One region of the Pseudomonas sp. PL-6 genome, then DNA from elsewhere that is predicted to be linked to it. Evidence: riboswitches for the same ligand, from Rfam matches in the RefSeq annotation. Region 1 holds a riboswitch; each other region holds the start of a gene.

Region 1 (5,131 bases):
AGCGTGCCGTAGGGCACCCGCAGGCGGTAACCCTGCGCCGCGATGGTGCCGCTTTCCATATCCACGGCGACGGCTCTGGACAGGTTGATCAGCGGCCGCTCCTGGGCCCAGCGCAGCTCCCAGTTGCGGTCGTCGTAGGTCAGCACGGTGCCGGTGCGCAGGCGTTTCTTCAGCTCGTCGCCCTGCTCGCCGGTGACCAGCTTGGCCGCCTCCTGCAGCGCCTGCTGCACCTCGGCCAGCGCCGGCAGCGGGATATGCGGCGGCAGCACGCGATCCAGAATTCCATCCCGGCGCATATAGGCGTGGGCCAGCACGTAGTCGCCGATGGTCTGCGACTGACGCAGGCCGCCGCAGTGGCCGATCATCAGCCAGCAGTGCGGACGCAGCACGGCCAGGTGGTCGGTGATGTTCTTGGCGTTGGACGGGCCGACGCCGATATTGACCAGGGTGATGCCGTGGCCGTCATCGGCCTGCAGGTGATAGGCCGGCATCTGGTAGCGGTGCCAGATGACGTTCTCGATGATCGCCTGCATCTCGCCTTCGGCCATGCCGCGCTCGACCACCACGTTGCCCGGCAGCACTAGGCGGGTGAAGCGCGAGTCGCCTACCAGCATGTCCAGACCATGGCGGATGAACTGGTCGACATAGCGGTGGTAGTTGGTCAGCAGAATCCACGGCTGCACGTGGCGCCAGTCGCTGCCGGTGTAGTGCACCAGGCGGCGCAGGGAGAAATCCACCCGGGCTGCGTCGAACAGCGCCAGCGGCAGCGGGTCGGTGTTCTCCCAGTCGTACAGGCCGTCGGCGGTGCCGTCGGTGGCGGCGGACAGGTCGGTGCTGGGGAACACCCGCGCCAGCTCGGCGGCGGTCACCCCGCTGCCGGCCAGCTCGTCGCCCTGCTCCACCACGTAGGGATAGGGAATGTTCTGCTGGCTCATGCCGACTTCCACGCGCAGGGTGAAGTCGTGCATCAGCGGCCGCAGCTGCTCCAGCAGGTATTTGCGAAAGGCCGCCGGCTGGGTCACGGTGACGCTGTAGGTACCCGGCACCTGCACCTTGGCGTAGGCGCGCACGGTGGTCGGCACCTCGCCCTGGCACAGGTAGGTCAGGCGCAGCTCGGGGTAACGGAACAGGCAGTGCTCGCTGGCATCCGGGCGGATGCGCTCCTTGAGATAGCGTTTGAGCGCCTGGCTCAACGCACCGGTGGCTTCCTGATGCAGGGCGGCGAGGCGGTCGACGGCCTCTTCGGGGGTGTAGGCAATGATGAAATCATCGGCACAGGGTTTCACGGCGCACCTTCCTGGTTGATCGAACGCCCCTATCTTGCCTGTTCCGGCGGCGCCAGGCATAGCTCTCAGCGCAGCAGGCGAGCAAGATCCTCCGGCACGGGCTGCGGCGTCAGCGGCCCGACCCGGCGCGTGCCGGGATTGCCCAGCGGGTAGAGGCCCAGCAGCGACCCCAGACTGCCCGGCAGACGCAGCAGCTGCGCGACCAGCTCGGCCCAGTCGCGCCGGCGCCAGGCCCACAGCAGCATCAGCCAGTGGCTCAGGCCGTGCTGGAGAAAACTCGGCTGGCCGAGGATATGGGCACGCTCCAGATGGCGCAGTTCGCCCGCGGCATCGCCCAGGCAGCGCAGACGGCGGGCCAGTTGCAGTTCGTGGTGGAAGGCTTGGCGACGGTTCATGGCGGTGCTCCAGAGTAGGCGACCGGGACAGTCTGCAAGCCTGGGGCGGCCCCGCGGTCAAGCGACTAGGCTTAGCCGCATAGCGCCTGCCCGAGGGTCGCCCCATGCCACGCCTGCTCAGCCTGCTCCTGCTGCCCCTGCTCGCTCCCGTCCTGCTCGCCGGCGAGCTGGACGGCCACTACCACGCCAACCTCGACGGCCTGCCGGCCGAACTGATCCTGAACAGCCAGGGCCAGACGGTGGAAGGGCAGTATGTGGAAAACCAGCGTCTGCGCCTGAACCTCAAGGGTCATTACGACGGCCAGTTGCTGCGCGCCGAGATCAGCGACCCGCAGTCCGGGCTGGTGATCGCCAATATGAACGCCACCTACGCCAACGCCATGCTCAACGTCAGCATCGCCGCGCGCGACCCGCGCAACGGCCAGGTGCTGGAGCGCCAGGCGCTGTTCCAGCGTGGCGCGCCGGCCGACGCGCCAGTCGCGGCGAAACGCCTGGACCCGGCGCTGATCGGCACCTGGATTCACGAGAAGCAGATCAACAGCGGCGGCGCCAGCTTCGCCGCCTTCACCACCCTGCTGACCCTGCAGCTGGGCGCCGACGGCAGCGTCGCACAATGGAGCCTGGCGGCCGGCGGCGGCAGCGACTGGAGTTTCAACAGCCCGGGCGAACTGCAGTACCGCGGCCGCTGGCGCAGCGACAACGGCGTGCTGCAGGTGCGCCTGGACGGCGCCGCCGACTACCAGCCCGCCGCTTACTATCGCTTCAGCGACCCGTACCTGGTCACCGAGAGCAATACCGGCAAGATGATCTGGCAGCGCCGCAAGTAGCGTTGCGGGTCAGGCGGCCTGATGCAGGCGCACGTTGAACAGCGGGCCCTGGCTGAAACGCGCCAGCGCCTTGGCCGCGGCCAGCACGCCCAGATCGATCAGCGGCTCGATCAGGATCACGCTCATGTAGGCCAGGCCGAAGCTGCCCACCGCCGCCAGGTTGTCGCCGGCGAAGCCCTGACCGTAGAAGGCCCAGAACGCCACCCAGGCGACGATGCCGCCCTGGTAGGCGGTCGACAGCGCCAGCGCCTGCTTGTAGGAGAGATCCACGTAGGCGGTGCCCGGCGCGACGATGCGCTTGGCCAGCAGCTGGATGCCCCACAGCGGCAGCAGCAGGGTGGTGACGTTCATGCCGTACTGCGGCAGGTCGAACTGGGCGAACAGCAGCCCTTGCAACAGCAGGCCGACGGCCAGACCGATGGCCGCGGCGCCGGCGCCGAACAGCAGCAGCAGGGTCGAGCCGAGGATCAGGTGGACCTCCGAGACGCCCACCGGATGACGCGGCAAGACCTCGAAGAAGCAGAACACCAGGGCGGTGGTCAACAGGCTGCGCAGCGCCAGGGCGACCACCCCGCCGTTGTCGCGGATGGCATCGCGGGCCAGTTTGGCGGTCAGGCCGAGGCCGGTGACGGCAGTGGCGTAGCTGAGCAGGATCTTGGCGCCTTCGACGACGCCGGGTTCGATATGCATAAGGGTTCCTTGGTCGCGCCCACCGCGCGACGATCCGGATGGAGGGGATGGGCGCAAGCGCCCGACGGCGATGGCAGGTCTCCTGGCTCGCGGCTCGACACTTCGCCCGCCTTCCCGGCCTGTGGGCCAGTGGCATATGGGCGTCGTTCGCCGCTTACAGTTGCGGGGGCAGCCAGGGCATTGGCGACGCGGCGCCGCACCCTGTTCCCTTTTCATCCGACCCTGGGGCCGAAACCATCGGCGGCCACCTTACCCGGCCGCACGGACAAAAGACAGCGCCCGCTCTCAACCGCGCCCGCACCAGGCTCCTCGGCGAGATTCGGAACCCGCCAGAGCCGGGTCTGTCACTGATCTGTCGCTCGCGGCGCGACGGCTGAGGGGCATCCGCGGCAGGAGCGCCTCGCTGGCTGAGCAGATGCTGACTGGAGGCGCTCGCTTCCCCGCCAGTGCGGCAACCGTCACGTTGCGCGCGGGCATGTGTAACCATTTATTACAAGGCAATCGTAGTATTTCTGCACCCGCGCCGACTGCAGATCACGCGAGCCCGCAGATCCATCATCCGGTAACGAGAGCGTATATGAAGAAACCCCTGATCGTCGCGTTGACAGCCCTGTTCGCAACCGGCGCCATGGCTGCCGAGCAGCAACCGCACTGGAACTACCAGGGCAAGGAGGGCCCCGCACACTGGTCCCAGCTGGCCCCAGGCTACGAAACCTGCGCGATTGGCCATGCCCAATCGCCGATCGACATCCGCGATGCCACGCGAGCCTCCCTGCCGCGCATCATGTTCGACTACCAGGCCAGCCCAGCGGAGGTAGTGAACAACGGCCACACCGTCCAGGTGAACCTGGCCAATGCCGGCGGCGTCGAGATCGACGGCGAGCCCTACCGCCTGGTGCAGTTCCATTTCCACACGCCAAGCGAGGAGCACATCGCCGGGCGGGCATTCCCGATGGTCGCGCACTTCGTCCACCAAGCCGCCGATGGCCGCCTGGCGGTGGTGGCAGTGCTGTTCAGGGAAGGCGAGCAGAATCAGGCTCTGGGGCAGGTGTTCGATGCCATGCCGACCAGGGCGGGCGAGAACGTCGAGCTGGCCGGCAGCTTCGCCCCGCAAACCCTACTGCCGCAGCAGCAGGGCTACTATGCCTTCGCCGGCTCGCTGACCACCCCGCCGTGCAGCGAGAACGTGCAATGGCGCGTACTGAAGCAGCCGGTCGAGCTGTCCCAGGCGCAACTGGCACAGTTCCGCCACCTGTACGCGATGAACGCGCGGCCGATCCAGCCACTCAATGGCCGAGAAGTGCTGGAGAGCGACGACTAAAGCCCTCTGCCTCTAATAATGCGCCGGCTGGATGGCCGGCGCATCCCCCCTTCCCTCAGCCCAGCTGCGGCATGCCGCGCGCCAGCAGTGCCTCGACATCGATGCCGCGCGACAGGGTGCCGTAGACCCGGCCGCGGCCTTCCAGGCGGCTGGCGATAAAGGCGTCGGACACCGTGGCGTTGCCGGCCTCCAGCAGCAACTTGGCCTGCAGGCCGACGGCCACGTCCTCGGTGAGCTGGCGGGCGCGGTACTGGATATCGGCGGTATCCGCAAAGTCGGCCTTCAAGCGCTGGATATGCGCCTTCAGACGGGCATCGCCGTGACCGTCGCCCAACTCGGCGAACAGCGCGTCGAGCACGCCCGGCTCCTTCGACAGGGCACGCAGCACGTCCAGGCACTGCACGTTGCCCGAGCCCTCCCAGATCGAGTTGACCGGCGCTTCGCGATACAGGCGCGGCAGGATGGTTTCCTCGACGTAACCGGCGCCGCCCATGCACTCGCTGGCCTCGTAGATCATCTCCGGCGCGCGTTTGCAGATCCAGTACTTGCCCACGGCGGTGACCAGGCGGGCGAACTTGTCTTCCTGCTCGTCATGCAGGTGATCCAGCGCGC
Region 2 (5,131 bases), 2.4 Mb from region 1:
CAAGGTGCGCCGCGACGCCCTGCTGAGCGGCGACCTGGTGTTCTTCGCCACCAACGGCGGGCGCGGCGTCAGCCATGCCGGCATCTATGTCGGCGAGGGACGTTTCGTCCACGCGCCGTCTTCGGGCGGCACGGTGCGCCTCGACAGCCTGGACAACAGCTACTGGCAGCGCGCCTATCTGGACGCCAAGCGCGTGCTCGCCCCCGAACTGGCGCGCAATCCGTGACCCAGCGCAGCCTGCAGCTCGACGACGCGCTCTACCAGTACCTGCTGGACGTCTCCCTGCGCGAGTCGCCGCTGCTCGCCCGCCTGCGCGCGGAAACCGCGCAGCTGAGCGAGGCGCGCTGGCAGATCGCCCCGGAGCAGGGCCAGTTCATGGCCCTGCTGGTGCGCCTGGTCGGCGCGCGGCGGATCGTCGAGGTCGGCACCTTCACCGGCTACAGCGCCATTTGCCTGGCCGATGCCATGGGGCCGCAGGGCCAGCTGATCTGCTGCGACCTGCCCGGCGACTACCACGCCACCGCGCGCCGCTATTTCGCCGAGGCCGGTCTGGCCGAGCGTATCCAATGGCGTATGGGCCCGGCGCTGGACAGCCTGGCGGCGCTGGAGGGTGAAGGGCAGGGCGACTTCGACCTGATCTTCGTCGACGCCGACAAGGCCAACTACCCGACCTACCTGGAGCAGGCGCTGCGCCTGTTGCGCCAGGGCGGCCTGCTGCTGTTCGACAACACCCTGTGGAGCGGTCGGGTGTTGCAGCCGCAGCCGGACAGCGCCGACACCCGCGCCATTCAGGCGCTGAACCGGGCGCTCAAGGACGATGCGCGCGTCGAGCTGTCGCTGCTGCCGCTGGGCGACGGCCTGACCCTGTGCCGCAAGCGCTGAGCCGCCGTGGCCGACGCCATCCGCCTGCCGCCCCAGCCCGACGCCTGCGAACTGTGCGCGCGGTCGGTGGCGCTGACCCGTCACCACCTGATCCCCAAGGCCCTGCACGACAAGGCCTATGTGCAGAAGCGCTATCCCCGCCACGAACGCATCACGGCCACGCTCTGGGTCTGTCGCGCCTGCCATAACCAGATCCACCGGCTGTTCAGCGAGAAGGAGCTGGCACTGAGCTACAACAGCCGCGAAGCGTTGCTGGGCGACGAGCGCTTGCGCGGCTTCGTCGAGTGGCTGGCGCGCAAGCCGGCCGGCTTCGTCCCCCGCCACTGAGTCGCGCCGGCGTTGACGGGCGAGGCGGCCAGCCTCTACCCTGCGCGCCTTGCTTCAGGTGCCCGACGCCAAGCGCGTACGAGGTGAAACAGGGAAGCCGGTACAGAATCCGGCGCTGCCCCCGCAACGGTAGGTGAGTCAAACGCCGCTCTATTGCCACTGTGCTTCGTGCATGGGAAGGCGCGGCGCTAGCCCGCGAGGCTCGCTCACAAGCCCGGAGACCGGCCTGCTGCAGTCCACGGCATCGCGGAGGGCGTTGTCTGGCGTGCGGGCTCGCCTTCCCGGTGGCCTGCGCGCGCCGTTCTCCGCCTGCCTTGTCCAGCCCACTGTGTTCGGGAGCGCAACGATGCCGCCACGCCAGCTTGCCAGTCGTGCACGGCGGCCCGCGCCCGGATGCCCGCAGACCAGGAAACTTCGATGAGCGAATCGGCTGATCGCGACGCCCGGCACCAGGCGCGCATGGCGCGCAAGAAGGCGCTGATCGACGCGAAGATCGCCCAGGCCCAGGACCAGTACGGCCTGCTGCTGGTGCACAGCGGCAACGGCAAGGGCAAGAGCAGCAGCGCCTTCGGCATGGTCGCCCGCGCCCTCGGCCACGGCATCAAAGTCGGCGTGGTGCAATTCATCAAGGGCGCCGCCAGCACCGGCGAGGAGGCCTTCTTCCGCCGTTTTCCCGAGGAAGTCAGCTACCACGTGATGGGCGAGGGCTTCACCTGGGAGACCCAGGATCGCCAGCGCGATATCGCCAAGGCGGGCGAGGCCTGGGCCGTTGCGCAGCGCCTGCTGAACGACGAGGGCGTCGGCCTGGTGGTGCTGGACGAGCTGAACATCGCCCTCAAGCACGGCTATCTGCAGCTCGCTGCCGTGCTCGCCGATATCCAGGCGCGGCCGCTCTCGCAGCATGTGGTGGTGACCGGGCGCGGCGCCTTGCCGGGGATGATCGAGGCGGCCGATACGGTGACCGAGATGGGCCTGGTCAAGCATGCCTTCAAGGCCGGGGTGAAGGCGCAGAAGGGGGTGGAGTTTTGACCTCGCGCCAGTGCCCGGCGCTGCTGATCGCCGCGCCAGCCTCGGGGCAGGGCAAGACCACCGTCACCGCCGCCCTGGCGCGCCTGCACAGCCGTCAGGGTCGGCGGGTGCGGGTGTTCAAGTGCGGCCCGGATTTCCTCGACCCGATGATCCTCGCCCGCGCCAGCGGCGCGCCGGTGTACCAGCTCGACCTGGCCATGGTCGGCGAGGCGGAGAGCCGCCGCCTGCTCTGGCAGGCGGCGGGCGAGGCCGAGCTGATCCTGATCGAGGGGGTGATGGGCCTGTTCGACGGCCAGCCCTCGGCGGCCGACCTGGCGCGGCAGTTCGGCGTGCCGGTGCTGGGGGTGATCGACGGTTCGGCCATGGCCCAGACCTTCGGCGCCCTGGCCCATGGCCTGGCGACCTTCCAGCCCGACCTGCCGTTCGCCGGCGTGCTCGGCAACCGGGTGGCCAGCGCCCGTCACGGCGAGATCCTGCGCGCTGCGCTGCCGCCGAGTATCCGCTGGTACGGCGCGCTGCCGCGTAATGCCGCGGTGGAGCTGCCCAGCCGCCACCTGGGGTTGGTGCAGGCGCAGGAGCTGGCCGACCTGGATGCGCGCCTGGATGCCGCCGCCGATGCCCTGGCCGCCAGCGCCGAGGTGGCCTTGCCGGCACCGGTGCGCTTTGCCGCGCCGCCGCCGCGGGTGGTCGAGCCGCTGCTGGCCGGCGTGCGCATCGGCGTGGCGCGCGACGGCGCCTTCGCCTTTCTCTACCAGGCCAACCTCGATCTGCTGCGCGAGCTGGGCGCCGAACTCGAATTCTTCTCGCCGCTGGCGGGCGACGGCCTGCCGCAGGTGGACAGCCTCTACCTGCCCGGCGGTTATCCCGAATTGCATCTGGCCCAGCTGCAAGGCAACCAGGCCATGGCCGCGGCGATTCGCGCCCATCACCAGGCCGGCAAGCCGATCCTCGCCGAGTGCGGCGGCATGCTCTATCTGCTCGACGAGCTGGCCGACAAGCAGGGCGCCAGCGGCCGCATGCTCGGCCTGCTGGCCGGCCGCGCCGCGCTGCAACCACGATTGACCGCCCTGGCCCTGCAGCAGGTGACGTTGCCGGAAGGCGAGCTGCGTGGCCACAGCTACCACCATTCGCGCCTGGACAGCCCGCTGGCGCCACTGGCCCTGGGCCGTTGCCCGAACGGCAAGGCGGTGGCCGAGGCGGTCTATCGCCTGGGCCGGTTGACGGCCAGCTATATCCACTTCTACCTGCCGTCCAATCCCCTGGCGGCGGCGGCGCTGTTGCGCCCATGAGCGAGCAGGCCTTCAGCGCCGCTGAGCGCGCCGCGGTCTATCGCGCCATCGCCGAGCGCCGCGACATGCGTCACTTCAGCGGCGGCGAGGTGCCGGCCGAGGTGCTGGCACGCCTGCTGGAGGCGGCGCACCGCGCACCCAGCGTCGGCCTGATGCAGCCCTGGCGCTTTCTGCGCATCAGCGACCCGCAATTGCGCGAAGCCGCCTACGCGCTGGTGGAGGCCGAGCGGGTGCGCACCGCCGAGGCGCTGGGCGAACGCTCGGACGAATTCATGCGGCTCAAGGTCGAGGGCATTCGCGAGTGCGCCGAGCTGCTGGCGGTGGCGCTGATGGACGGGCGCCAAAAGCATGTCTTCGGCCGCCGCACCCTGCCGGAAATGGATATGGCGTCGGTGGCCTGCGCCATTCAGAATCTCTGGCTGGCCGCCCGCGCCGAAGGCCTGGGCATGGGCTGGGTGTCGCTGTTCGAGCCCGAGGCCTTGGCCGCGCTGCTGGGCATGCCGGCCGGTAGCAAGCCGGTGGCGCTGCTCTGTCTGGGGCCGGTCGCGGCCTTCTATGACCAGCCGATGCTGGTGGAAGAGGGCTGGGCCAGGCCGCGGCCGCTCGCCGAGCTGCTGTTCGAGAATCGATGGGGAGAACGTGTTGACTGACCTATCCACTGGCAACGGGCGGTGGCGATGAGCCTGGCGCTCAGCACCCTGGCCGGGGTGGCGCTGGACGCCGCGCTCGGCGAGCCGAAGCAGGGCCACCCGCTGGTGGCCTTCGGGCGCCTGGCGAATCGTTTGGAGCAGCGCTTCAACCCCGCCGGCGGTGGCTGGCGCAGCCATGGGGTGAGCGCCTGGTGCTTGGCGGTGCTGCCGCTGACCCTGCTGACCTGGCTGCTGGCCCAGGTCTCGGCCTTCGGCTGGGCGGTGGAGATCGCCGCGCTGTACTTCGCCCTCGGCCTGCGCAGCCTCGGCGAGCACGCGCGGCCGGTGGCGCAGGCGCTGCGCCTGGGCGATCTGGCGTTGGCGCGCGAACGCGTCGGCTGGATGGTCAGCCGCAACACCGCCGCGCTGGACGCCGGCGGCGTGGCCCGCGCCGGCACCGAGTCGGTGCTGGAAAATGGTTCGGATGCGGTGTTCGCCGCGCTGTTCTGGTTCGTCGTCGCCGGCGCGCCGGGCGTGGTGCTGTACCGCCTGAGCAATACCCTGGACGCCATGTGGGGTTATCGCAACGAGCGCTTCGAACGCTTCGGCTGGGCAGCGGCGAAGATCGACGATGTACTCAATTACCTCCCCGCACGCCTGGTGGCGCTGACCTACGCGCTGCTCGGCCACACCGCCCTGGCGCTGCGCTGCTGGCGCCGCCAGGCGCCGCAATGGGACAGCCCCAACGCCGGCCCGGTGATGGCCGCCGGCGCCGGCAGCCTGGGGGTGAGCCTGGGCGGTGCGGCCGAATATCACGGCGAGCTGCATGTGCGCCCGCAACTGGGCGAGGGGCCGCCGCCGCGGGCGCGCGATATCGAACGGGCGCTGAATCTGGTGTGGGGCGGCGTGCTGCTGTGGCTGGCGCTGCTGGGACTCTGGGAGGTGCTGGGTGCTTGAGCATGGAGGCCGCCTGCG
Region 3 (5,131 bases), 1.5 Mb from region 1:
CGCCGAGCGTATCGGTCGCGCCGAACGGGGCGAGCGGCTGGCGGCGGAGTTTCGCGCCGAGCTGGCCGGGTTGCGCCAGCGTTACCGGCGCGAGCGGCCATTGGCGGTGTTCTATCAGGTCTGGCACCAGCCGCTCTATACCATCGGCGGCGAGCAGCTGATCGGCGATGCGCTGGCGGTGTGCGGCGCGCGCAACCTGTTCGCCGACCTGAGCCAGCCGGCGCCCCAGGTCGGCATCGAGGCGGTGCTGGCGCGCGACCCCGAGGTGATTCTCGGCGGCAGCAATGCCGAACTGTCGAGCTGGCAGGCCTGGCCGCAGCTGCGCGCGGTGCGCCGCGGCCAGGTCTGGGCGGTGCCGGACAGGGGCCTGGAGCGGCCCAGCCGGCAGATGCTCGGCGCCATCGAGCGGCTGTGCGAGCGGCTGGCCACGGTGCGTTAGCCTGGAGCGGCTTGGTGCACCGTCAGCACCGGGATCAGAGTTGCGGTGTCCAGGTCAGCGAGAGCAGGGCGCTGCGGCCTTCCTCGCGGTAGCCGTAGTAACTCACGCTACCGAAGAAGGGGTCGTTCGGTCGGCTGTACAGCGCCTGGGAATAGTCCTTGTCCAGCAGGTTGTCGACCTTGACCTGCCACTGCAGCTCCTCGTTCATCCGCCAGCTGGCCCGCGCGGCCAGCAGGCCGTAGCCGGCGATCTCGCGGGTGTTGGCGGCATCGTCGTAGCGGCCGGAGACGGCCTGCCAGGTGAGGCCGGCGGCGAAGGCGCCGAACTGACGATCCAGATCCAGGCTCAGGCTGCGTTTGGCGCGGCGCGGCAGGGTGTGGCCGCTGTCGCGATCACGTGGGTCGAGCAGGCTGGCGCCGAGCGCGGCCTGCCAGCCCAGCACCTCGCGTTCCAGGCTCAGTTCCAGGCCTTGCAGGCGTGCCTGGTTGACGTTCATCGGGGTGCTGAAGAAGGTCAGCGGATCGCTGACTACGGTGATCAGGTCTTCGACCTCGGTGCGGTAGGCCGACAGGCTCCAGCGGCTGTCCAGGTGCTCGCCGCGCAGTTGCACCTCGTAGGTCTTCGAGCGCTCGGGGGCCAGGTTCGGGTTGCCGCCATAGAACGAGCTGGTGGGGAAATACAGGTCGTTGAAGGTGGGCGCGTGGAAGCCCTCGCCGTAGCTCAGCAGCAGTTCGAGACGCTCGCTCAGGTCCAGGCTCAGTGCCGCGTTCCAGGTGTTCTCGCTGCCGAACTGCTGGTTGTCGTCGTGGCGCAGGCCCAGCTCGGTGGCGAAGCCCTCGCCACGGAAGCGGTGCTGGACGAAGGCGGCCCGGTTCCAGCGCTCGGTCTGGCTGAACTCGCTGTCGCTGCCCAGGCGGTCCTCGTACCAGTCGAGACCGAGCAGCAGCTGCTGGGCGTCGCTCAGTTGCAGGGTGTTGAGCCAGCCCGCGCTGTCGCGGTAGGTGTTGTACTGATAGTTGTTACTGGCGTTCAGCGGGTCGCGGTTGTCGCTCTTGTCCTCGCCGTGGCCGAGCTCCAGGCGACTGCTCCAGCGCTCGGCGAGCTGCGCCTCGAGATGGGCGGCGGCAGTGGAAACGCTGAAGCGCTCGCTGGGGTTGCCCGGCACGAAGCTGAACAGGTCGTCGTACTCGCTCTCGCCATGCTGTTCGAGCAGGCTCAGACCGCCTTCGAGGCGTTCGTTGAAGCGGTGCTGCAGGCTCAGGTTGAAGGCCTTGCGGCGCAGGCCGTCGTGGTCGCCGTCATAGCCGCGAGCGTCTGCTGAGCGGTCGAAGCCGGCGCGCTCGACCAGGCTGGCGCCGAGGTCGAAGCGCGTGCGCTGGTCGCCGCCGGACAGTCCCAGGCTGCGTTCGAAGGTCTGCTGGCTACCGGCGGCCAGGCGCAGGCGCGGTTGCAGGCCGGCCTCGCCCTGGCGGGTGAAAATCTGGATCACTCCGCCGATGGCGTCGGCGCCATACAGCGCCGAACGTGGGCCGCGCACCACCTCGATGCGCTCGATCTGCTCGGGGCTGAGGAATTCCAGGCGGGCCAGGCCGCTGGCGGCGGCATTCAGACGCACGCCGTCGACCAGCACCAGAGTCTGGTTGGCGTTGGCGCCACGCAGAAACAGGCTGGTCAGGCTGCCGCGGCCGCCGTTCTGCACGATGGATACGCCGGGAACGCGGCTGAGCAGATCGGGCACGCTGCTGACCTGCAAACGCTCGATATCCGCCCGCTCGAACACCGTGGTGGCGGCGGTGGCCTGGGCTTGCGGTTCGGCCAGGCGCCCGGAGGTGATCACCAGCGGCTCGGCGGCGTAGGGTTCGGCGGCCAGGGCGAGGCCGGGCAGAACGGCGATGGCCAGGGCCAGGGGGGACAGTTTCATCAGGGGTATTCCTCAAAGGTCGGCAGACGTTCGAGGAGGGCAGGGGGCAAGCGCGCGCAGGGCGGCGCTTGACGGTGCGGCCCTCCGCAACACCAGTCGCACCGCCGGGGCCGGTCTCCGGGCTCACGACCCCGGTCCGCCTTCCCGGGAATACCCAGTGGCCGTGGACAAGGTGCAGGCTTGCGGCCTGCCGTCGATTACCGTTGCGGGGGCAGCGTCGGGATTGCCCGGATGGGCGCACCGACTTCCCGTTTCACGCCGTGTTAGCGGCGCACCCTGGCGGAACATGCAATGCCGCGCACCCTAGTGCGCGGCGGGATGAATGACAAGCAAGGTCCGCTCATTCAGCGATGAGCGGGTCTCATGTTCAGGCGGGCAACTGGGCCAGTCGCGTGCGCACCGCGGCTTCGATGCCGGCCTGGTCGAGGCCGCATTCTTTGAGCATCTGCGCCGGCTTGGCGTGTTCGACGTAGTAGTCGGGCAGGCCCAGCTGCAGCAGCGGCTTGACGATGTTCTCGGCGGCGAGGAACTCGCCGACCGCGCTGCCGGCGCCGCCCATCACCGCGTTTTCCTCGATGCTCACCAGCAGCTCGTGGCTGGCCGCCAGTTCGCGCAGCAGGGCGGCGTCCAGCGGTTTGACGAAACGCATGTCGACCACCGTGGCGTCCAGCGTCTCGCCGACCTGCAGCGCCTCGGCCAGTTGCACGCCGAAGGCCAGCAGGGCGACGCGACGGCCCTGGCGACGGATCAGGCCCTTGCCGATTTCCAGCGGCGCCAGGCCTGGGTCGATGGTGGCGTTGGGGCCGCTGCCGCGCGGGTAGCGCACCGCCGCCGGGCCGTCGAACAGGTAGCCGGTGGTGAGCATGCGGCGCAGCTCGTTCTCGTCGCTCGGGGTCATCACCAGCATGCCGGGGATGCAGCGCAGGTAGGAGATATCGAAGCTGCCGGCGTGGGTCGGACCGTCCTCGCCGACCAGGCCGGCGCGGTCGATGGCGAACAGCACGTCGAGGTTCTGCACCGCGACGTCGTGGATCAGCTGGTCGTAGCCGCGCTGGAGGAAGGTCGAGTAGATCGCCACCACCGGCTTGACCCCGTCGCAGGCCATGCCGGCGGCCAGGGTCACGGCGTGCTGCTCGGCGATGGCGACGTCGAAGTAGCGCGCCGGGAAGCGTTCGGCGAAGGCCACCAGGTCCGAGCCTTCCTTCATCGCCGGGGTGATGCCGACCAGGCGCGAGTCTGCTGCGGCCATGTCGCACAGCCACTGGCCGAACACGTTGGAGTATTTCGGGCCGGACGGCCGTTTCTGGCTGGAGAGCGGCGCGGCATCGGGCTTGACCGGCTCCAGCTTGGTAATGGCGTGGTAGCCGATCGGGTCGGCCTCGGCCGGGGCGAAGCCCTTGCCCTTCTTGGTCACCACATGGAGGAACTGCGGGCCGTCCAGGTCGCGCATATTGCGCAGGGTGGCGAGCAGGGTGGGCAGGTCGTGGCCGTCGATGGGGCCGATATAGTTCCAGCCCAGTTCCTCGAACAGGGTGCCGGGTACCAGCATGCCCTTGGCGTGTTCCTCGGTCTTGCGCGCGATCTCCCAGGCGCCGGGCAGGCGCGAGAGGATCTTCTTGCTGCCCTCGCGCATGCTGGCGTAGGTGCGGCTGGAGAGGATCTTGGCCAGGTAGTTGGACAGCCCGCCGACATTCTTGGAGATCGACATGTCGTTGTCGTTGAGCACCACCAGCATGTTGGCGCCGACCTCGCTGGCGTGGTTGAGCGCCTCGAAGGCCATGCCGGCGGTCAGCGCGCCGTCGCCGATCACCGCCACGCTCTTGCGCCGCTCGCCCTGCAGGCGGGCGGCGATGGCCATGCCCAGTGCGGCGCTGATGCTGGTGCTGGAGTGGCCGACGCCGAAGGTGTCGTACTCGCTCTCGCTGCGGCGCGGGAAGGCGGCCAGGCCGTCCTTCTGGCGCAGCGTGGCCATGCGCTCGCGGCGGCCGGTGAGGATCTTGTGCGGGTAGGCCTGGTGGCCGACGTCCCACACCAGGCGGTCGTCGGGGGTGTCGAAGACGTAATGCAGGGCGATGGTCAGCTCGATCACGCCGAGGCCGGCGCCGAAATGGCCACCGCTCTGGCCAACGCTGTACAGCAGGTACTGGCGCAGTTCGTCGGCGAGGGTTTCCAGGTCCGCTTCGGCCAGCCGGCGCAGCTCGTCCGGCGTGTTGGCGCGGTCCAGCAGGGGCGTCAGCGGGCGCTCGCGGGGGATCTCGTGGAAAGTGGTCGGCATCAGGCGAATCGTTATAGGCGTAAAAAGATGCGCAGTTTACCCGAAAACCACCGCCGCAAGCTTCAAGCCCTACGCGACAGGCCGGCGCCCCTGCGCCAGGCCTCTACCAGGTATCGACGAACGGCCGCTTGCGCCCCTCGCGCCGCGCCGGCCGGGGCGTGGCGGCCAGCCCGCGGAGCAGCCAGGCGCGGCTGTCGGCCGGGTCGATCACCGCGTCGATTTCCAGGTAGCTGGCCATGTTCAGCGCCTTGCCGTTTTCGTAGGCCTTGGCCACCAGCTTGTCGAATAGCGCCTGGCGCGCGGCGTCGTCCACCTGGGCCGCCAGCTCCTTGGCGAAACCCAGGCGCACCGCGCCCTCCAGGCCCATGGCGCCGAACTCGGCGCTGGGCCAGGCGGCGGTGAACAAGGGCGCGTGGAAGCTGCCGGCGGCCATGGCCTGGGCGCCGAGGCCGTAGCCCTTGCGCAGCACCAGGGTGAAGAAGGGCACCGTCAGGCT
Region 4 (5,131 bases), 770 kb from region 1:
CTCGCCCGGCGGATCTGGTCGTGCAGCTCATCATCGATATTGACGATACCCATGCTGGTTTCCTTTATATGTTTCGTATATGAAGCATATATAAGCATGGATAGGTTTAGTCCACCAGCGCCAGTAGCAGGGCAAAGGAGGCTCACTCATCCCTTACACTAGTGCCAGGCATGCAGGCAGGCTGGGCCCCTGACTCAGGCAGGAACAGGAGAGCGGATGAAGCGCGCAGATGTGAAACGCAGAACGGCCGAGGGCGTTCTGTTCGATACCCAGATCATGGTCAACCCGGCCAATACCACGGAGTGGATCGTGTTGTTCAAGAAAGACGCGGGCCGCAGCTTCTTTCTGGTGGATGAAGACGAGCAGGTGCAGACCTTTGCCAGCCTGGATGCACTAATGCCGGAGCTGCGGGCTCTGGGTATCAAGCGGGTCGAGGTGCAGCTGTGAGCCGTTGCCCACAGTTGCCGGGGATCAACTTGTGGATATCCTCGTGATACCTGGCTAAAGCCCTGATAGATTGGGTCTTTCAGCGACTTGTACAGAAACTGCACGCCTGCATGCCCACTATCCACAGAGCACCTGGATAACAGGCTTTCTATCCTGTTGATAAGGCTCTGGAATCCAGAGATAGCAAGGCTTCCAGCGCTTTGTTCGGTTTTTCGCCAAGCTCAATCGGTGCCGGGACGGTAGAGATGACGATGCGCCGCGTCGTACAGCGCCGATTCGGCGAAGGCGCCCGGATCTAGCACGCGGCCGACCAGGATCAGCGCAGTGCGGCGAAAGTCCTTGGCGGCGACCTTGGCCTCGATATCGGCCAAGGTGCCCTGTACCCAGTCCTGATCGGGCCAGCTCGCCCTGTGGATAACCGCGATGGGGCAGTCGGCGCCATAGTGCGGCAGCAGCTCGCCGACTATGGCCGGCAGCTGACGCACGCCGAGGTGGATGGCCAGGGTCGCGCGGTGCCTGGCCAGGTCATGCAACTGCTCGCCCTTGGGCATCGGCGAGGTGGTGCCGTAGCGGGTAAGGATCAGGGTCTGCGACACGCCGGGCAGGGTCAGCTCGCTTTCCAGCAGGGCCGCGCAAGCGGCGGTGGCGGTGACGCCGGGGACTATCTCGAAGGGGATGCCGAGGGCGCGCAGCTCGCGAATCTGCTCGCCGATGGCACCGTACAGCGAAGGGTCGCCGGAATGCACGCGGGCCACGTCCTGGCCGCGCTTATGGGCCTGATGCAGCAGGTTGACGATTTCTGCGAGATTCAGCTCGGCGGTATTCACCACCCGTTCGGCGCTATGGCCCTGCAGCACCGCTTCGGGCACCAGCGAGCCGGCGTAGAGGATCACCGGGCACGAACGGATCAGGCGCTGGCCCTTGACGGTGATCAGCTCGGGGTCGCCGGGGCCGGCGCCGATAAAGTAGACGGTCATGCTGCGGGCTCTCTCTCGAAAGTGGCCAGCGCACAGGTGGCGTTGGCCGTGCGGTTTTTCTCGCCGAGCAGACGAGGCGTGGCGCCCAGGCGGGCGGCCAGGGCCAGGGCACAGGGCTCGGCCACCGCGGGGCTGCCGGTGACGGACTGGACCAGGGCGCTGCCGCCGGTGGCCGACTGCTGAGGCGCGAGTTCTTCGCTGCTGAAGAACTGCAGCCTCAGCTTCAGCTGCTCGGCCAGTTCCTGCAGTGCCGTTTCCTCGCGCTTGTGGGCGATGCTGGCCAATCCGGCCAGGTTATCCACAGTCAGCTCATGCTGGCTCAGGCTGTGGATAAGCAGGGCTTTCAGCTCGTCCAGGCTGCAGCCACGGCGGCAGCCCAGTCCGGCCACGACCTGCGGCGGCGATGCTGAGCGGCATGTGGAAGAGGCGGGCAGCATAAGCGGTATTCGGGCTGAGTGGCGGCGTAGCTCAACATGGCGCCCCCCACCGGTCAACCGCGATTGACCGAGCGCCGCGGCCTGCGTAGCCTTCTCGCGTTCGAGGTTCTTCCCGGCAGTGCCGCCGGGAAGCTAAGAGGGAACAGGGTCGATGCCCTGGCTGCCCCCGCAACTGTAAACGGTTATGCCCTTCGTTAGACCACTGCCAACCGGCGGGAAGGTGAAGGGATGCGCGCCGCGCAACCCGTGAGCCAGGAGACCTGCCTCGTTTCGTCAGCCAACTGTTCGGACGGGGTGATCCGACGCGGCCAGCACGCTCGCGCCTGCCTGCCTGTCTGCCCGTCCCCGTCCGCCGAATTTATCGTCGCCACGGGGCCATCCATGAAAACCCTCGCCAAACTGCCCGTCACCATCGTCACCGGTTTTCTCGGTGCCGGCAAAACCACCTTGTTGCGCCATCTGCTGGCTCACGCCGAGGGGCGCCGTATCGCGGTGATCGTCAACGAGTTCGGCGAGCTGGGCATCGACGGCGAGATCCTCAAGCAGTGCGCCATCGGCTGCAGCGAGGAAGAGGCCATGGGCCGCGTCTTCGAGCTGGCCAATGGCTGCCTGTGCTGCACCGTACAGGAGGAGTTCTTCCCGGTGATGCGCGAGTTGGTGGCGCGGCGTGACGATCTGGACCATATCCTGATCGAGACCAGCGGCCTGGCCCTGCCCAAGCCGCTGGTGCAGGCCTTCAACTGGCCGGAAATCCGCAACGCCTGCACCGTCGATGCGGTGATCACCGTAGTCGACAGCCCGGCTGTGCTGGCCGGCACCTTCGCCGCCTTCCCCGAGCAGGTGGACGCGCAGCGCCAGCTCGACCCCAACCTCGACCACGAATCGCCGCTGCACGAGCTGTTCGCCGATCAGCTGGCCAGCGCCGACCTGGTGATCCTCAACAAGGCCGACCTGCTCGACGCCGAGGCGCTGGCCGCGGTGCGCGCGGAGGTGGCCGAGGAATTGCCGCCAGCGATCAAGGTGATCGAGGCGCACGGCGGCGAGCTGCCGCTGGACGTGCTGCTGGGCCTGAACAGCGAAACCGAGCTGCATATCGACAGCCGCCGCACCCATCACGACGATGAAGACGACGACCACGATCACGAAGAATTCGCTTCGTTCCACGTGGAACTACCCGAAGCCGAGGAGGCGCGCCTGCTGCCCGCGCTGAAGGACGCGGTGGGCAAACACGGCATCCTGCGGGTCAAGGGCTTCGCCGCCATCCCTGGCAAACCGATGCGTCTGTTGGTCCAGGGTGTCGGCCAGCGCTTCGACCGCCACTTCGACCGCGCCTGGCAGGCCGACGAGCCGCGCCTGAGCCGCCTGGTGCTGATCGGCCAGCAGCTCGACCGCGCGGCCATCGAAGCCGAGCTGCAAGCGGCGCTGGTTTGATGGTGATCGCCGGCAAGCCGGCTCCTACACATCCCGCAGGAGCCGGCTTGCCGGCGATTTATCGGGACCTCTGATGCACCTTCTACGCACCCAGCCCGGCGCCCAGCTACCGGCCGACAGCATCGCCGACCTCGGCCAGACCCCGGCCGAGCTGGTGATCCTGTGCACCGGCGATTCGCACCTGTCCTTGCTGGCCGAGGCCGCGCGGCAGCTGCCGGACGATTACCCCAGCCTGCGCCTGGCCAGCCCGGCGCAGCTGAGCAACCACGCCTCGGTGGACTACTACGTCGAGCAGGTGCTGCAGCACGCCAAGGTCATCCTGATCTCGGTGCATGGTGGCGTCAGCTACTGGCGCTACGGCGTCGAACGCCTGGTGGAGCTGGGCGCGCGCGGCGCCAGGGTGATCATGGTGCCGGGCGACGACAAGCCCGACCCTGAGCTGAGTGCGCTCGGCAATGTCGCCGAGGAGGACAGCCAGCGCCTCTGGCAGTACCTGCGCCAGGGCGGGCTGGACAACGCCCGCCAGCTGTTTCGCTGCATCGGCAGCCGCTGGCTGGGGCGCGCCGACAGCTGGCGGGAGCCACAGCCGCTACCGCGTGTCGGCCTCTATCACCCGCAGCACAGTCCGGCCAAGCTGGCCGCCTGGCGTGCGCAGTGGCAACCCGGCGCGCCCGTGGTGGCGCTGCTGTTCTACCGCAACCATGTGCAGTCGGCGAACACCGCCTTCGTCGATACCTTCTGCCAGCATTTGCAGGCCCAGGGCCTCAACCCGCTGCCGATTGCGCTGGCCAGCCTCAAGGAGGCCGTCTGCCTGGAGCAGGTACAGGCCTGGCTGGATGAGACGGATACCGCGCTGATCATCAACACCACCGGCTTCGCATTATCCAACCCCGAGGCGCCGCAGGCGCGGGTGTTCCGTCGCGATATCCCGGTGCTGCAGGCCATCTGCGCGCTGGACAACCAGGCGCAGTGGCAGGCCAGCGCCCAGGGCCTGGGGTCGCGCGACCTGGCCATGCACGTGGTGCTGCCGGAGCTGGATGGCCGGCTGATTGGCACCGCCATCAGCTTCAAGGGCCTGGCCTGGCGCAGCGAGCGCAGCCAGAGCGATGTGCTGTGCTACCAGGCGCATGAATCGGGCATGGCCTTCGTCGCCGAGCTGGCACGTAACTGGTGCAAGTTGGCGCTTAAAAGCAACAATCAGAAGCGAATCGCGCTGATCCTGGCCAATTACCCGACCCGTGACGGCCGCATCGGCAACGGCGTCGGCCTGGATACCCCGGCCGCCGCGCTGAATGTCCTCCGCGCGCTGCAACAGCAGGGCTACCCGGTGGATAAGCTGCCGGACAGCGGCACCGCACTTGTCCACAGCCTGCTCGGTGGCGTCACCAACGATCTGTATGGCCTGGACTCGCGCCCCTGTGCGCAGAGTCTGGCACTGGATGACTATCTGCGGTTCTTCCACAGCCTGCCGGCGGCCAACCAGCAGGCGGTGCGCGAACGTTGGGGCGAGCCGCAGCAGGATCCGATGTTCCGCAGCGGGCGGATGATGGTGGCCGGCCTGCGCTTCGGTCTCACCTTCGTCGGCATCCAGCCGGCGCGCGGCTACCAGCTCGACCCGGCGGCGGTATACCACGACCCCGATCTGGTGCCGCCGCACGGCTATATCGCCTTCTACGCCTGGCTGCGCACGGCCTTCGCCGCCGATGCGCTGATCCACGTTGGCAAGCACGGCAACCTGGAATGGCTGCCGGGCAAGAGCGTCGGCCTGTCCGAGGGTTGCTGGCCGCAGGCGCTGCTCGGCCCCTTGCCGAATATCTATCCCTTTATCGTCAACGACCC

Evidence for each region. A riboswitch is a leader RNA that binds a small molecule or an ion and turns the genes downstream of it on or off. The one in region 1 is predicted to bind cobalamin.
Region 2: it holds a riboswitch for cobalamin, as region 1 does, so the genes downstream of both, cobO (cob(I)yrinic acid a,c-diamide adenosyltransferase) here and ACW9UL_RS03525 (energy-coupling factor ABC transporter permease) in region 1, are expected to answer to the same signal.
Region 3: it holds a riboswitch for cobalamin, as region 1 does, so the genes downstream of both, ACW9UL_RS19880 (TonB-dependent receptor domain-containing protein) here and ACW9UL_RS03525 (energy-coupling factor ABC transporter permease) in region 1, are expected to answer to the same signal.
Region 4: it holds a riboswitch for cobalamin, as region 1 does, so the genes downstream of both, cobW (cobalamin biosynthesis protein CobW) here and ACW9UL_RS03525 (energy-coupling factor ABC transporter permease) in region 1, are expected to answer to the same signal.

The regions. Positions count from the first base shown of each region.
Region 1 covers NZ_CM134189.1:793,211-798,341, reverse strand. Annotated here, with positions in the region: gene amn (AMP nucleosidase) at 1-1,286, opposite strand, end outside; gene ACW9UL_RS03535 (DUF3703 domain-containing protein) at 1,352-1,681, opposite strand; gene ACW9UL_RS03530 (hypothetical protein) at 1,786-2,508, shown strand; gene ACW9UL_RS03525 (energy-coupling factor ABC transporter permease) at 2,518-3,198, opposite strand; cobalamin riboswitch at 3,254-3,452, opposite strand; gene ACW9UL_RS03520 (carbonic anhydrase) at 3,776-4,519, shown strand; gene ACW9UL_RS03515 (acyl-CoA dehydrogenase family protein) at 4,575-5,131, opposite strand, start outside.
Region 2 covers NZ_CM134189.1:3,579,601-3,584,731, reverse strand. Annotated here, with positions in the region: gene ACW9UL_RS15180 (C40 family peptidase) at 1-226, shown strand, start outside; gene ACW9UL_RS15175 (O-methyltransferase) at 223-882, shown strand; gene ACW9UL_RS15170 (hypothetical protein) at 889-1,209, shown strand; cobalamin riboswitch at 1,249-1,453, shown strand; gene cobO (cob(I)yrinic acid a,c-diamide adenosyltransferase) at 1,627-2,238, shown strand; gene ACW9UL_RS15160 (cobyrinic acid a,c-diamide synthase CobB) at 2,235-3,527, shown strand; gene bluB (5,6-dimethylbenzimidazole synthase) at 3,524-4,177, shown strand; gene cbiB (adenosylcobinamide-phosphate synthase CbiB) at 4,205-5,113, shown strand; gene cobD (threonine-phosphate decarboxylase CobD) at 5,106-5,131, shown strand, end outside.
Region 3 covers NZ_CM134189.1:4,560,666-4,565,796, reverse strand. Annotated here, with positions in the region: gene ACW9UL_RS19885 (cobalamin-binding protein) at 1-439, shown strand, start outside; gene ACW9UL_RS19880 (TonB-dependent receptor domain-containing protein) at 474-2,360, opposite strand; cobalamin riboswitch at 2,452-2,654, opposite strand; gene dxs (1-deoxy-D-xylulose-5-phosphate synthase) at 2,728-4,635, opposite strand; gene ACW9UL_RS19870 (carboxyl transferase domain-containing protein) at 4,739-5,131, opposite strand, start outside.
Region 4 covers NZ_CM134189.1:22,529-27,659, forward strand. Annotated here, with positions in the region: gene ACW9UL_RS00120 (ParD-like family protein) at 1-53, opposite strand, end outside; gene ACW9UL_RS00125 (hypothetical protein) at 217-447, shown strand; gene cobM (precorrin-4 C(11)-methyltransferase) at 669-1,424, opposite strand; gene ACW9UL_RS00135 (cobalamin biosynthesis protein) at 1,421-1,813, opposite strand; cobalamin riboswitch at 1,948-2,143, shown strand; gene cobW (cobalamin biosynthesis protein CobW) at 2,243-3,292, shown strand; gene cobN (cobaltochelatase subunit CobN) at 3,366-5,131, shown strand, end outside.